DNA from 3 places in the Pseudarthrobacter sp. 05T312 genome. Region 1 is predicted to be linked to each of the others. Evidence: riboswitches for the same ligand, from Rfam matches in the RefSeq annotation. Region 1 holds a riboswitch; each other region holds the start of a gene.
The links. Region 1 has a riboswitch for cyclic di-AMP ahead of AC1DIP_RS12820 (peptidoglycan DD-metalloendopeptidase family protein). Riboswitches for the same ligand answer to the same signal wherever they lie in the genome.
Positions count from the first base shown of each region.

Region 1 (5,089 bases):
GGCATCCGCCCAGCTGTAGATGCGTCCGGCGGAGTCGGCGGTGCGTGCGGTCGCGAAATCCAGGCCGCCGTTGGCGTTCAGCCACTGGACCTGGGCGTCCAGGGTGACCAGCGTGGACAGCGACGGCGTGTTGTACGTCTGGTTCAGGCGGGAGTTGTCGATCGCGGTCTGGAGATCCAGGAAGTCCGGGATCCAACGGTTGGCGGCCTTGATCCGTGCGGCACGCTCGATCGCGGCGGGGGAGAACAGGCCCAGCCAGAGGCCGCCGTCGGAGGCGAAGTTCTTCTGCGGGGCGAAGTAGTAGACGTCGCTTTGGGCAACGTCCACGTCCAGGCCGCCGGCCGCGGAGGTGGCGTCCACCAGGACCAGCGATCCCTCGTCGGCTCCGGAAACGCGCGTGACGGGGGCAGCCACACCGGTGGAGGTCTCGTTCTGGGGCCAGGCATAAACATCAACGCCGGCCTCGGCCTGGGCCGCCGGCCGCGTGCCCGGCTCGGACTTGATGATCGAGGACGCCTCCAGGAAGGGCGCCTTGTTGGTAGCGGCGGCGAACTTGGATCCGAACTCGCCGAAGGACAGGTGCTGGGCCTTCTTCTCCACGAGGCCGAAGCTGGCGACGTCCCAGAAAGCGGTGGAGCCGCCCACTCCGAGGACCACTTCATAGCCCTCCGGGGCGCGGAAGAACTGGCTCAGCCCTTCGCGGACAGATCCCACCAGGTTTTTGACCGGCGCCTGCCGGTGCGAGGTGCCGAGGATGGTCTTGGACGCTGCTGCCAGCGCATCGATCTGTTCCTGGCGGACCTTGGACGGGCCGGCGCCGAACCGCCCATCCTTCGGCAGGAGGTCGGCGGGGATCGTGATGCTGGTGTCGCTCACAGGTGCTCCAATTCGGCGGGGACGAAAGTTTGGTCCGGACGGGCGGGTCATGGCTCGGCCGGCAGCAGGCGATGGCTGCGCAGCGGGCCTTCACCATTCTGCCTGAATGGCAGGGGCGGCGGGAGCCGGCGGGCCCAAAGTCCAGACATTGAGACGGGCCGCCCGTGCGGTACCGCAGGAAGCGCGGCTATTCGGACAAACTCAAAATAGGCTAAGCTGGCCCCCGAACTACCTCGCGGGAAGAGGCGATACGGTGGGACAACGCAAGGTACTGCGCTCGAGGAGCTGAGCTGGATGACGGATCTGATCGACACTACGGAGATGTACCTCAGGACCATCCTGGAGCTTGAGGAAGAAAACATCGTCGCCCTCCGGGCCCGTATTGCCGAGCGCCTGCGCCACTCCGGTCCTACCGTGTCCCAGACCATCGGCAGGATGGAGCGCGACGGGCTCGTGGTCGTCTCCGGTGACCGGCACCTGGAACTTACGGACACCGGCCGCAAGCGGGCCACCGAGGTCATGCGCAAGCACCGGCTGGCCGAACGCCTGCTGGCCGACGTCATCGGCCTGGACTGGGCCTACGTGCATGACGAAGCCTGCCGCTGGGAACATGTCATGAGCGAGCGGGTTGAGCGGCGCATTTACGAGATGCTGGACCACCCCACCGAATCGCCCTACGGCAACCCCATCCCCGGGCTCGCCGCTTTGGGTGGACAGCCTGCCCGCGGTGGCGCCGACGGGGCCATCAGCCTGGTCGAGGCCATGAAGGGCTATGCTCCGGCCTCTGTTGTCACCATCAGCCGGCTCGCTGAACCAATCCAGGTGGAACCGGAACTGCTGGCGCAACTTGACGAAGGCGGAATCCGGCCCGGTGCCGCCGTGGCGCTGGAACGCGTGGGTGATTACATCTCCGTGCGGGTCTCTGGCATCGAGGGCGCACTGGAGCTGCCGCCCGAGGTCGCCGCCCACGTTTTCGTTGCCGTGGCCCAGGCCTGACGCCCGGCCTTGTACCCCGACGAGGCACTTCCAAGCAAAGATAACGGAATTGTTACCTAGGGTCTTAAGGCCCTATAGTGGAACCATTCGTTGATACTTAAGCGTTACCCGATCCGGAGCCGAGCTCTGCCAGCGGATCGGGTGCACGAGTTGTTACTGGCAGAGGCGGGGGAACCACAAGCGGCAGCGGGGGACTGCCTTGGGGTGAAGTCCGTCAGCAGCAAGCCTCTCCAGTGAAGGATTCTTCCGGGAATACCCCTGTGCAGAAGCTTGCCGTGACGGGCCGGGTCCTTGATCTCTCTGACCCGAATCCGACAGCTAACTCCGCAGGCTTTTCCAGAGAGGAACCCTTCTTGACCACGCAGACCTCCAGGGGGCGCCGCCGCGCAGCCAGCCCCCCTTCGGCACCCCGGGTTGTCGAAGACGCAGCAGCGGAGCGCCCCCGCGATCTGCATCGCGACGCGCGCCGCCGCCGGGGGCCCCTGCGGCAGGTAACGGAATTCGCCGCCGCAAGCGGGATCGGCCAGAAGGCCGGAATCGCCCTGGCCGCCACCGGCCTGGTGCTGACGGTCACAGTGCCCGCCACCAGCCCGGTCATGGCCACTGATGCGTCCGGCAACGCGCCCCTGGCGGCATCCTCCGTCAGTCCGCAGCCGCAGATTTCCGCCGATATTGGCGCCCAGATCGACTTCAGCCGCTCGGCCGTGGTGACCCAGGCTGACCCCGACGGGAAGCTCAAGCAGCTCCTGAGCGCCCAGTCAGCGGGCTCGGTCACCCGGGCCGCGTCGGCCGGCACCCTGGCTGCACCACTTGCCACCCTCACCACCGCCTCACCGTTCGGATACCGGGTGAGCCCGATTACCGGCGGCTCCGGCGACTTCCACCGAGGCCAGGACTTCGTGGCGCAATGCGGGACGTCCGTCCTGGCCGCTGCGACCGGCACCGTTACCTTCGCGGGCTGGCACCAGTTCGGCGGCGGAAACCGGGTGGTCATCGACCATGGCAACGGGCTGGAAACCACGTACAACCACCTGTCGTCCTTCAACGTCAAGGTGGGCCAGACGGTCTCCCGTGGAGAAGTCGTGGCACTCAGCGGCACTACGGGTGCCTCCACCGGCTGCCACCTGCACTTCGAGGTGCAGGTCAACGGCGAAGTGGTCGATCCCATGGGCTGGCTGTAACCGAATGATTGCTCACTCTCAGATCGCAGTGACCTGCCGTGACCTGAATGTGACATTGAAACAAAACTGCTGTACCGTCTAACTCGCGTCAACTTTTCCGAAGTTGACGCTCTTGAGTGGATTGCCTAACTCTGCCACCGCTCAAGGTCCGTTCGCATTTCATCGTCTGGCAGGGGCGGGGGAACCAATTTTGGCCTTCTCTCCAGAAGGCCTTGGGGTTAAGTCACGAGCTTCCCAGGAAGCAGTGTGGCCGGGTGACTCCCATCCGAATCCGACAGCTCACCTCGCAGGCATTGGGAGAGGCTACCTTCGTGTCTTCACGCCATCATTCTGCGCGCCACCGTGCGCAAACGGTTCGCACCAGCCCCTTGGACGCCGTGTCCAGGGCCGTGAGTGCAAATGCCGGGACCGTAGGCCGCCAGGCTGCCGTAGTGGCAGCCGCATCGGGCCTCATCCTGAGCATGGGCCTGCCGGCAAACGCAGCTGACACCACCGCCGGTGTCTCTGCATCCACCGAATCCGGCTCGGCACAGACTGCACTGGCCGTCACCGCTGCCCCCACGGCGACGGTTTCCTTCGAGCGCCCGGTCGTCAAGACCACCGCCGCTCCGAAGGTCGAAGCGGTGCGTCCCCAGTCCACCGCACCAGCCGAGCGCGCCGCCACCGCGACCGCAGGCCAGGACGCCGCTCCCGCCGCCAAGGCCGCCGAGACTGTGTCCGCCGCAACCTCCGGCATTGCAGCCATCGCCTACACCGGCATCGGCCACGCCTACGTGTGGGGCGGCACCAGCCCGGTCACCGGCTGGGACTGCTCCGGGTTCGTCCAGTGGGTCTACGCGCAGGCCGGGATCAGCATCCCCCGCACCAACGCGTGGAGCATCATGACCCCCACCTCCACCCCGCAGCCGGGCGACCTCGTTGTCCAGAATGGTGGCGCGCACGTAGGCATCTACGTCGGCAACGGCATGATGATCAGCGCGCTTAACCCCTCCCAGGGCACGCTGCTGCACTCGCCCGCAGCCACCGGTACCTCTTCGTACTACCACCTCAACAAGTAGTTCTTGGGCTTAGCGCTCCAAGGGCTATTTCTTTGCCCACAGCTTTTCCGCTAGAAACCAGATCCCCGTTCGGGATGCGCCGGCGTACCCCCAAGATGCCGGCGCGTCCAGCCCCCTTTGCCTGCCTACACGCGGTCCGAAGGAAAAACGAAAGAGAGAACTCATGACGACTCGTGCTACCGCACGGCACCGCGCCGAGGTCACCAAAACCAACTCGATCGCCATCATTGCCAAAGCTGTCAGCGACAACGCCGGTGGCATGGGCCGCCAGGCTGCTGTTATCGCTGCGGCTTCCGGCCTGGTCCTGACCAGCGGCCTCGCAGCCAACGCTGCCGACGCCAACGTCAAGCGCGATTCCGCTCCGGCGTCCCAGCTGGAAGTCGAATCCGCCGTCGACGCCCCGATTTCCGCAGCTTCCACCATTGCCATCAGCTACGAGAAGCCTGCCGTCACCACCACGCCGGCTCCCGTCGCAGAGCCTGAGCCCCAGGTCCAGGTGCAGGAAGCTGCTCCCGCTCCGGTGGCGCAGCCTGTTGCTGCTCCCAAGGCCACGGCCAAGGTTGTTACGGCCTCTGCTCCCACCGCTCCCGCCCCCCAGGTTTCCGCAAGCGGGAAGGGTGCAGCCATCCTCTCCGCCGCTTACGCCCAGCTCGGCGTGCACCAGGACTGCACCATGCTGGTGACCAACGCACTGGCCGCCGTCGGCATCCACTTCCACGACTGGCCGGCAGGCTACCTGTCGCTGGGTGACACCGTGCCCATGTCGCAGGCCCAGCCCGGCGACCTGCTGTACTACGCCGACGGTGGCGGCGGCATGGCCCACATCGCCGTTTACGCCGGTAACGGCATGGCCGTCCACGGCGGCTTCAACGGCAACGACACCGTGGTCTTCAGCGCCAATGTTGGCTCCGGACCGGTAGCCATCCGCGTACGTTAGGCATTCCCGTGCCGGCCTGAACCAGCGCCGGCCAGTGTACT
Region 1 is NZ_JBFTLY010000008.1:135,221-140,309, reverse strand. It holds gene serC (phosphoserine transaminase) at 1-876, opposite strand, end outside; gene AC1DIP_RS12825 (iron-dependent transcriptional repressor DtxR) at 1,171-1,872, shown strand; cyclic di-AMP (ydaO/yuaA leader) riboswitch at 2,021-2,221, shown strand; gene AC1DIP_RS12820 (peptidoglycan DD-metalloendopeptidase family protein) at 2,226-3,053, shown strand; cyclic di-AMP (ydaO/yuaA leader) riboswitch at 3,182-3,360, shown strand; gene AC1DIP_RS12815 (NlpC/P60 family protein) at 3,431-4,111, shown strand; gene AC1DIP_RS12810 (NlpC/P60 family protein) at 4,275-5,048, shown strand.

Region 2 (5,089 bases), on a different contig from region 1:
ACAGGGCGGAGGCCAGCATGACGGTACCGTCGTGGTCCAGGTCCTTGAATTTCCGCAGCGCGTCACGGACCGTCCCCCGGACGGCCCCCACCGACGATCCATAGGAGGCCAGCTGCCCGCCCAGCCGGCTCCCGACGTCGTCGGCCCGGTACCAGGAGCCCTCATTCTGCAGCGTCCGGTCGACGAAGTCCGCCGCCGCCGACACCACCTCCGCGGTCCCGGTCATCGCCCGCGGCCGGACGAGGCGTGCAGGATGCAGAACGGCGTCCACGGCCGCGCTTCCAGGCGGCCCTCGGCAATAGGCTCCCCGCACACCGCGCAGGTACCATAGGTTCCCGCGGCCAGCCGCGCCAGGGCTTCCTCAATCTGTCCAAGCCCGGCCGAGCTTTGTTTCAGGAGCGCTGAAGCCTGGGAGAGTTCGAAGCCAATGGTGGCACCCTCGGGATCGTGCTCGTCATCCACATTGGAGTCCTGGCGCGCCGAATTTGCGGCTTCGATATCTGCCCGCAGCGCCGGCAGCAGTGCCAAGCGCCGCGCCCGCTCCTCTTCGAGCAGCGCGCGGAACCGTTCGAAATCAGGCATGGAAACAGCCTAACGCGTCAATCAGTACCAGTTCAGGGCCACAGAGTGGTTCCAGGCCGCGCACGGGGAACCATACCGGTCCTTGATGTAGCCAAGGCCCCAGTCGACCTGCGTGCGGTAGCTGGTGAGCCAGTCGCTGCCGGCACTGGCGTACTTGCCCGGCGGCAGCGCCTGGGCTATTCCATAGGCACCGGAGTAGGCGTTGGTGGCGGTGGTCAGCCAGCTGGACTCCTTGGTCCACAGCTGGGCCAGGCACAGGAACTGGTCCTGGCCCCACCCGAAGGCGGCCAGGCGCCCGGATGCGTAGCTTTTCGCTCCGGCCGGATCGTTCACCGCGCCGCCGGGAATGGAAGGAACGACGACGGCGGGCGGAACCGGCAGGGCCGGCGCTTCCGGGGCGGCCGGTCCGGGATCGACGGCGGGAAGCGGGGCCGGAACGGGTTGGACACCGCCGGGCTGGTCAGGACCCGCCGGGGCAGGGTTTGCTGCGGGCGCTGGCGCCTTCGGCTGCTGCGCCGCCGCGGCGGCAGCCCTGGCCGCCGCCTCCGCCTGCTGCCGTGCCTGCTCCTCCGCGGCGGCGCGCTTGGCCGCCTGGGCCGCCTCGTAGGCTGCCTGCGCCGCCTGGCCCTGGCGGTACTCACCCTCAAGGGCCGCCGTCGTGCCCTTCAGGGCTGCGAGCTGGGCTGTCAGTTCGCCGCCATGCCGCTGTCCCTCCGCGACTTGCCGGGCCAGCGAATCCTGGGCCGCGCGGGCGGAATCCAACGTTGCCTTCGCCTCCGCGGAAAGCCGCTCCTGCTCGCTCCTGGCAACCTTTTCCTGGTCGGCAAGGGCGGCGGCGGTCTTTTCCGCAGCCGCCGCCTTAGCGACCAGGGCCGCAGTCTTGTCCCCCACGAGCTTTACCAGGTTGAGTCCCTGGACACTGTTGGTTCCCAAGGCATCCAGCGCCACGAAGAACCCTGCGTTGGTTCCGCCGGTCTTGTAGGACTCGACTGCCAAGGCGCCGAGGTCTTTCCGGTACCGCGCCAACTCCGCGTTGACCTGGGCGGCCCGGCCGGACAGTGTTTCCAGGCGGGAAGAAGCTGCCTGCAGCCCGGCGGCGGCGGCAGCATACCCGGCCGCCGAGCGGACGGCCGCTTCCCCTGCCGCCGCAGACTTTGCCTCAAGGCCGGACAGCAGCCCGTTGATGGTGGTGATCTCCGCTGCCTTCGAAGCTTCCGAGGACTGGGCCGCCTGCACGTCTGCCCAAGAGGGGTACCCGCCGGGCGGAGGCGGGTCGTCGGCAGCGGCCGGAAGGACAACGGTGGCGGCCAGGGCAACAGCCACCAGGCTCCCGAGCAAAGGGAACCTGGCGGTGGTCACGAACAGGGGCATAGTCCCGAAGCTTACCGGCGGATTGGTGGGTCACACAGGAAGCCGTTTCCACATTGTTACCGTGAACGGCGGCGCTGGCATCAGCCGAGGTCAGACCGCAGGCAGGCTTATCGTCCACACGTTTGCGCAATTCGAGAGGGCAGCCTCGTATGTTATCTAAATGTGACAATCGGCGTGCACATGGGTTAGGGTCGTCAGGTGTCCCTCCCAGACGGGACATTCCCGTCAGTATGCCGAGCCCTGCCGCTGACCATGGGATCCAACCGCTCCAGTTGGCAGGGACGGGGGAACCAAGTTTCCACGGCCACATGTGGCCTAGGGGTTAAGTCGAAAGCGCCTCCCTCCATCGCGGGGCCGCTTCCGGCCGGGTATCTCCAGCCCGAACCCGACAGCTCACCCCGCAGGCATGGGAGAGGCGATCAACCGTGTCAAAAAATTCCATTCCAGCCCGTCACCGCGCGACTCCGGCCCGCTCCATTGTGCTCGAGGGCCTCGCCGTAACCGCCAAGTCGCAGGCCCGCTCACTGGGCCGCCCGGCGCTTGCTGTGGCAGCAGCGTCCGGCATTGCGTTCGGCGTCGGCGCCCCGGCGCACGCTGGTGTAACCGCACCGGACACCACTGAACAGACCAGCGTGCAGGCCACCGCCCCGGCACCGGCTGCAGCCCCTGCCGCTGCAGCAGGGAATGTCCACACCGTCGTTTCCGGCGACACCCTCGGCGCCATTGCCGCGGCGTACGGCGTCAACCTCAATGACGTCCTGTCCGCCAACGGCCTGGGCCTTTCCTCGGTCATTTACCCGGGCGACCAGATCCAGATTCCCGGCGCCGGCTACACCGCAGCGCCGGCACCGGCCCCTGCTGCAGCACCCGTGCAGGCGGCAGCCGCCACCGCACCGGCCAACACCGGCATGAACATGTCCTACGCCTCCGCCACGCCTGTAGCTTCCACTACCGGCTCGGGCACCGGAGCCGCGATCCTCGCCTCGGCCTACAGCCAGCTGGGCGTCCAGCAGGACTGCACCGCAATGGTTGAGAAGGCACTGCGCTCGGTCGGCAAGTCCGTAGGCGACCTGGCCCCCACCCAGTTCTTCCAGTACGGCACGGTGGTGGGCGCTCCCGCCCCCGGTGACCTGATCATCACCTCCGGCCACGTGGGCGTTTACGCAGGCAACGGCCAGGTTGTCAGCGGCGGCGTCAACGGCTTCGACACGGAGGTGCACTCCATCAGCTGGCTCGGCGGGTACTCCGCAGTGCGCGTAGCCTAGTCTTCGCCGGTCCGGCCCGCTTGGCGGTGCCGACCATTGTGGGAGGGTGGCAGCCGGGAAACCGGCTGCCACCCTCCTGCCGTTAAAGCACTCGACGGGCCGCCGCGGTCAGGTCCCGCAAAACGTCATGTAGCTGCCGAAGTCCTCAGGGGGCCCTTGAAGATAGCGTTCGAGGCCGGGCCGTTCATTGAAGGGGTCGCTGACAGCCGCCAGCAGTTGCTGCAACGGCCCCCGGTCCCCGCCGGTTGCTGCCGACAGCGCCTCCTCCACAAGGTGATTCCGGGGAATGTACGCGGGATTCACGCTGTCCATCAGCTCCGCGGCCGGCTTGAGCTCGTGCCACCGCACCAGCCAGGAATCGAGGGCGGCAAGGTCAGGGACCATGCCGCGCACGGGCCGGCGGTCCCCACGGGCGGCTTTACCCAGGTTGCGGAAGAACAGGGTGTAGTCCACGGGTCCGTCCTTGAGGATGTCGAGGACATCATCCACCAGGGCCCCGGCAACGCCGTTTTCATCGGCGCTGTCCAGGCCCAGCTTGGCCGTCATTCCGCGGGTCCAGGCCTTGCTGTACTGGCCCCGGAAACCGCCCAGGACCTCCACTGCCGGGGCCACGGCTTTCTCCGGGTCCTGGTCAATCAGCGGCAGCATGGCCTCGGCGAGCCTGGCCAGGTTCCATTCGGCCAGGACCGGCTGGTTGGCATAGGCATAGCGTCCGCCGACGTCGATGGAACTGTAGACGGCGGCGGGGTTGAAGGCGTCCATAAACGCGCAGGGCCCGTAATCGATGGTCTCCCCCGAGATGGTCATGTTGTCCGTATTCATGACCCCGTGCACGAAGCCGACGAGCATCCACCGGGCGATGAGCTCTGCCTGGGCGGAAACGACCGCGGCGAACAGCGCAAGGTAGGGGTTGGCGGCACCGGCCGCATGCGGGTAGTGCCTGCTGATGGCATGGTCCGCCAGGCGCTTCAGGAGGTCCATGTTTTCGGTTGCGCGCGCGTACTGGAAGCTGCCAACGCGCAGGTGGCTGCCCGCTACCCGCGCCAGGACGGCGCCGGGCAGCATATCATCGCGCCGGACCTGCCGCCCGGTGGCCACCACGGCGAGCGAACGGGTGGTGGGGATGCGCAGTGCATGCATGGCCTCACTGACAATGTATTCACGCAGCATGGGCCCGACGACGGCACGGCCATCCCCGGCGCGGGCGAAGGGCGTCCGCCCCGAGCCTTTGAGGTGGACGTCCAGGAGGCGGCCCCGCCGGTCAATGACCTCGCCCAACAGCAGGGCCCGCCCGTCACCGAGCAGCGGCGAGTACCCGCCAAACTGATGTCCGGCGTACGCCTGTGCCACAGGTGTAGCACCCGCTGGAACGTGGTTTCCCACCAAAAGCCGCACACCCTCGGGGCTGCGCAGGTACTGCGGGTCAAGGCCCAGGTCTGCTGCCAGTTTGTCATTCAGGACGAGAAGCTCCGGGCTGGGCGCTTCCTCGGCCCGCCAGGGTACGGCGAGTTCCGCCAGTTCCCGGGCGAAACGGCCATCGAACGTGACCGTGGATTCAGCTGCTGCCGTCATGGTTTAACCCTATCGCCGTTGTTGGGCCGGCAGCCTCCCGCTCCGGCTGCCGCCGCCGCGGAACAGGGATGCGGTCAAGGTCCTTGGCGGCGATCACGGTAACCCCCGGGGCCCGCGCCTGGGCCTGGTCTGCCAGGACGGAAACGTCGTCACCGTACCGTGCGGAAAAGTGGGTGAGCACCAGGGTGCGTGCGCCGGCGGACGCCGCGAGGGCCCCCGCCCGCCCGGCAGTGAGGTGGAGGTACCGACCTGCCAGGGCGTCGTCGTCGTCACTGAAGGTCGACTCGGCGACCAACAGG
Region 2 is NZ_JBFTLY010000004.1:143,044-148,132, forward strand. It holds gene AC1DIP_RS08350 (DNA alkylation repair protein) at 1-226, opposite strand, end outside; gene AC1DIP_RS08355 (TraR/DksA family transcriptional regulator) at 223-582, opposite strand; gene AC1DIP_RS08360 (aggregation-promoting factor C-terminal-like domain-containing protein) at 604-1,953, opposite strand; cyclic di-AMP (ydaO/yuaA leader) riboswitch at 2,205-2,375, shown strand; gene AC1DIP_RS08365 (LysM peptidoglycan-binding domain-containing protein) at 2,379-3,218, shown strand; gene AC1DIP_RS08370 (protein adenylyltransferase SelO) at 3,327-4,790, opposite strand; gene AC1DIP_RS08375 (ribonuclease Z) at 4,774-5,089, opposite strand, start outside.
Region 2: another riboswitch for cyclic di-AMP. It lies ahead of AC1DIP_RS08365 (LysM peptidoglycan-binding domain-containing protein); the one in region 1 lies ahead of AC1DIP_RS12820 (peptidoglycan DD-metalloendopeptidase family protein).

Region 3 (5,089 bases), on a different contig from region 1:
ACTTGCCTTTGTCCCCGTCTCCGACGTTGACCGCGCCAAGGATTTCTACGTCAACAAGGTGGGCTTCAACGCCGACTACGACGAGCGGCCCTCGGACGACATCCGCTTCGTGCAGCTTACGCCGCCCGGTTCGGCCTGCTCCATCTGCATTGGCGAGGGGCTGACGGACGCACCTCCCGGCACCGGCGCAAACCTGCAGCTGGTGGTCAGCGACATCACGGCAGCTCAGGACTTCCTGAAGAACAACGGCGTGGATGTCAGCGACGTGGACGTCCAGGACTGGGGCCACTTCGTGTATTTCGCCGATCCGGACGGCAACAGGTGGTCTGTCCAGTACATCCCGTGGCGTAACCCCGGGGCAGGCGCGGCGCAGAGCCCTGCACCTTAAACCACTGTGGGCCGCATCCCTCGGGATGCGGCCCGCAGTCTAGGCGGTATTTCCTGCCGGGCCCCACTCCAAGGCGTACGACGGCGGGGGCCGGGACGCGTCGTCGGGCGGCCGTCAATGCTGGAAAGGCTCAGCTGAAGGTGCCGCTTCGTCGCGTTGCGGCAGGGGAGTGGTGCCTAGTACCAGTTGTGCGCCAGGTGGAAGCTCAGTGCGCCGCAGGGGGACTGGTAGCTCTTCTTGATGTAATCCAGGCCCCAGTTGATCTGGGTGCGGTAGTTGGTGAGGTAGTCCGCGCCGGAGCTGGCCATCTTCTCGGCCGGGAGGGATTGGACGATTCCGTACGCCCCGCTGCTGGGATTGGTGGCCGTGGTGGTCCAGTCGGATTCCTTGGTCCACAGGGTCTGCAGGCACTGCATCTGGTCCGGTCCCCAGCCGAACGTGGCCAGTTGGCCGGCCGCGTAGGCCTGGGCGCCCGCAGGATCGTTGACCGCGACGGCGGGTGCAGGCTCGGGTGCGGGGGCAGGGGCGGGCGCCGGTGCGGGAGCAGGCGCAGGGGCTGCCGGTGCGGGAGCGGCGGGCGCTGCTGCCGGAGCCGGTTCAGCCGCCTGCGGCGCTACGCTGATGGCTGCGGGAGCGGGGCTCTCCACCGGGTTGGAGCGGATTTCGCTCTTCTCGATGCTCATTTGGGCGTCAGCTGCTGCCGTGTTTGACTGGGTGGACGATGCCGGGGCCATGCTGCTGGTGGCCTGTCCGGCCGCGCCTACCCCGACCAGCACCGCGCACGATGCCGCAAGAACTGCGGCGCGCTGGCCGAGGGTGGTCTTCTTGGCCTGCTGCTTGGCCCTGTGTTTAGCGTGCAGGCATGATTCTGCCGTGTTTTTGGACATGATTGATCGCCTCTCACACCTGCGGAGTTAGCTGTCGGGTTCGGATGAGGGCATCCGGCCGTACGGAATGAAAATCACGTACTGGCTTAACCCCAAGGGCAGTTATTGCCCGGGACGGTGGGTCCCCCGCCTCTGCCGTTGCTCAATCGGAATCCGGGGAAGCGGCAGAGCTTGGCGTCAACCCGGGATATGCGGTCCGAACGGGGACCGCACCCAATCGACGGTACAGGAAGATTAAGCGGAAGTCACGTTTAGGTAACGGAAGTCACGGATCCAGCGCGTCGGTTTGCGGCAGCGCGAACGGAGGAGTGATGGCCTGAGGCAGTCCGGCCCGCAGGGACTTCCGGCCCGGGCCGGACTGCTTCGCTACTGGCCAGACAGGGCGTACACCGTGGTGCCGCCGATGCTCTGCGCCTGGAAATTGGCTGCCACCCACTCAGTAATCCGGGTTGCCTCATCCGAGCCGCTGGAGGAACGCATGGTTCCGCCCGCGATGAAGAAATGGATCCTTCCCTGGGACACCAGCTCCTGGAACTGCGCCAGCGTTGGGGAGGGGTCGGTGCCGTTGAAGCCGCCCACCGCCATGACCGGAAGTTCGGTTGCCAGTTGGTAACCGGCGGCGTTGTTGGAACCCACCACGGCCGCGGCCCAGGTGTAGCTTGACGCCCCGGCCTGGAGCGCGGTGACCAGGTCGGCCGACGGCGTGGGTGCACCCAGGAGCCCGCCCATGCCTCCGCTGCGGTTCCCGGCAAACCCCGTGCCGCCTTGGGTGCCTTGCTGCCGGAAGCCTTGTCCTCGTGTGCCTTGTCCCGGTGTGCCTTGGGCTGCGTTGCCCGTGCTCCCCGTGCCACTGGGGCCGAATCCGTTCCGGTTGCCCCCGGCGCCACCGGGTGCGCCGCCCGGCCCCGCACCGAACCCTGTCGTGGGTCCTGCGCTGACGATTGCCCCGCTGTGCGCCGCCGACGCCGTGGAGACGGAGTAGGCCAGCGGCCCGGCGAGCGACGCAGCAACGGCGAGCGCCGCCGTCGTCCGCTGCAGGGAGCGGCGGCCCAGGAACCGGTTGAGGCCCACTCCGGCCGCCGCGGCCAGGCCTGCTGCCAGCACCAGCCAGCGCAGCCACGGACCGTAGGCCGATGTGGTGCCCAGCAGCGAAAACGCCGTCAGGGCGGCCGCTGCCACCGCCGCCGCGAGCAGGATTGCAGCGGCCGGCTGCTGCCTGTGCTGCCACAGGAGGACAGCGCCCAGGCCGGTAAGCCCAGCAATTCCCGGCGCGAGCGCCACAGCGTAGTAGGGGTGGATGATGCCGGCCATGAAGCTGAACACCAGGCCCGTCACCAGGACCCACGAGCCCCAGGCCACCACCGACGCACGCACCGGATCCGTCCGCGGTGCCCGCCGGCCCACCCACAGCAGGCCCGCCGCAAGGATCAGGGCGGAGGGAAGCAGCCACGCTATCTGGCCCCCGAACTCGCTGTTGAACATCCGGAACAGGCCGGGGACGCCCCACCCGTTGCCGCCGCCCACGCTGCCCGTCTCGTCGCCCGTCAGCCGCCCCAACCCGTTGTAGCCAAGGGTGAGTTCCAGGATGGAGTTGTCCTGCGACCCGCCAATGTAGGGCCGCATGCCGGCAGGCGTCAGCTCCACGGCCGCGAGCCACCAGCCCGCGGAAACCACCATCGCTGCCCCCGCCGCCGCCAGCCCCAGGAGGCGCCGGCCCAGCCTGCCCGGCGCCGCGACCAGGTAGGCCACGGCGAACCCGGGAACCACCAGCAGGACCTGCAGTTGCTTGGCCAGGAAGCCTAAGCCCAGGAACACGCCGGCCAGCAGGAGCCAGCGCAACCGGCCCTCCTGGATTGCACGGAGGACCCCGTACGCGGCGGCAGTCATGAGCAGCACCAGCAGGGCGTCCGGGTTGTTGAACCGGAACATCAGCGTGGCAACCGGCGTGAGGGCGAGGACGGCAGCGCCCAGCAACCCGGCCCTGTGGGCGAGGGCGGCGTCACCGGTGGCGTGTGCCGCTGCCCGGCGCACCGCAAGGTGGAGCAGCCAGGCGGCCCCGACCCCCATTAGCGCTTGCGGGACCAGGATGCTCCACGGGCTTAAACCGAAGATCCGGACGGACAGCCCCATGATCCACAACGAGGCCGGCGGCTTGTCCACCGTGATGGAGTTGGCGGCGTCCGAGGAACCGAAGAACCACGCGGTCCAGTCCTGCGATCCCGCCTGGGCCGCGGCGGAATAGAACGCGTTGGCCCAGCCTGATGCGCCGAGGTTCCAGAGGTACAGCACGGCCGTTCCTGCCAGTACCGCCGCCAGTTCCAGGTGCCGGCGGAGGGCCAGGGGATCCCGTGGAAGCCGGCCGGACTGTGTTCCGCCGTCCCCGGAAGTCCGGGCTCCGGCCTTCCGGTCTTCGGCTGCGCGTGCTTCGGTTGCGCGGTCTTCGGCTGCGCGTGCCCCGGAGGGCCGCTCAACGCCGGCCGCGGTGCGTGGGTACGGCGGGGTCCGGTAGTGGCTGGCCATGGCGTGCTACTCCGCCAGGCGGTAGACGGTGGAGTTGCCCACGGTCTGTGCCTGGAAGTTCGCCTGTACCCAGGCGGCCACCTCGGAGTTGCCGCCGCGGCCGCCCATGCCGCCTCCGCCCATGCCGCCGCCCTGGATGTAGTATCCGATCTCGCCCCTGGACACCATGTCCTGGAACTCGGCGAGCGTGGGGTACGGATCCCCGCCGTTCCAGCCGCCCAGCGCGATGACGTTGGTGTTCGTTGCCAATTCCAGGCTGGCTGCCTGGCTGGCACCCGAGACGATGGCGGACCATTTCGTGGTGGTGGAGGAGAGCAGCGTGGTCACGGCGGCGTCGGCGGTACCTTCACCGCCGGGGCCACCGGCTGAACCACCAATTCCATTCGCGGGGTCAAAGCCGTTCGCCGGGTCGAACCCGTTACCGCCGGAGGCGGCCCCGTCAGTTCCGGCGTTCGCGTCGGTGCGGTCGGTGCGATCGCCGCGGAACCTCGCGGCCCGGTTCCCAAAGCCGCCTGCCGACGAACCTGCGGGCCCCGACGTCGGAATGGAGCCCGAGTGTGCGGAAGCCGCGGTGGCCAGGGTCCAGGCAGTTGTGCCGAGGCCGCCGGCGAGCAGGGATACGGCGACGACGGCGGCCGCCCCTGCACGCCGGAACCGTCCGCCGGCCCCCAGTGCGTCGAGGCGGAGCAGGATCCCGGCAGCTGCCAGGACACCGAGGACGATCACGGCGATGCGCAGCCAGGGGAGCCACGCGGCGTCCCGGCCCAGGAGTACGGCGGACCAGAGGGACGTGCCCAGGACCGTCACGGCCAGCACCGTCCGGGCCGGCCAGTAGGCGCGGCCCCGCCAAAGTTCCACGGCACCTATGCCAACCAGGGCGGCGATCGCCGGGGCGAGCGCCACGGAGTAGTAGGGGTGGACGATGCCGCTCATGAAGCTGAAGACTCCGGCAGTGACCAGCAGCCAGCCGCCCCACATGATCAGTGCTGCCCGGCTACTAGAGGTGCGCGCTTCACGCCGCGTGAACCACAGGCCGGCCACCAGCAGGACCAGGGCCGCGGGCAACAGCCACGACACTTCGCCGCCAAAGCTGGTCCCGAACATCCGGAGCAGGCCGGCGGCTCCGCCGAATCCGCCGTTCGCTCCGCCGAAGCCCCCTGGTCCGCCGGCCGCTCCTCCTGCGCCGCCGCCGGGCATCCCTTCACCCGAACCAGTGATGCGGGCCAGCCCGTTGTAGCCGAAGGTCAGTTCCAGGAAGCTGTTGGTGGTGGAGCCGGCCATGTAAGGCCGGGCA
Region 3 is NZ_JBFTLY010000018.1:81,077-86,165, reverse strand. It holds gene AC1DIP_RS18195 (VOC family protein) at 1-388, shown strand, start outside; gene AC1DIP_RS18190 (aggregation-promoting factor C-terminal-like domain-containing protein) at 565-1,275, opposite strand; cyclic di-AMP (ydaO/yuaA leader) riboswitch at 1,281-1,444, opposite strand; gene AC1DIP_RS18185 (ArnT family glycosyltransferase) at 1,642-3,795, opposite strand; gene AC1DIP_RS18180 (glycosyltransferase family 39 protein) at 3,802-5,089, opposite strand, start outside.
Region 3: another riboswitch for cyclic di-AMP. It lies ahead of AC1DIP_RS18190 (aggregation-promoting factor C-terminal-like domain-containing protein); the one in region 1 lies ahead of AC1DIP_RS12820 (peptidoglycan DD-metalloendopeptidase family protein).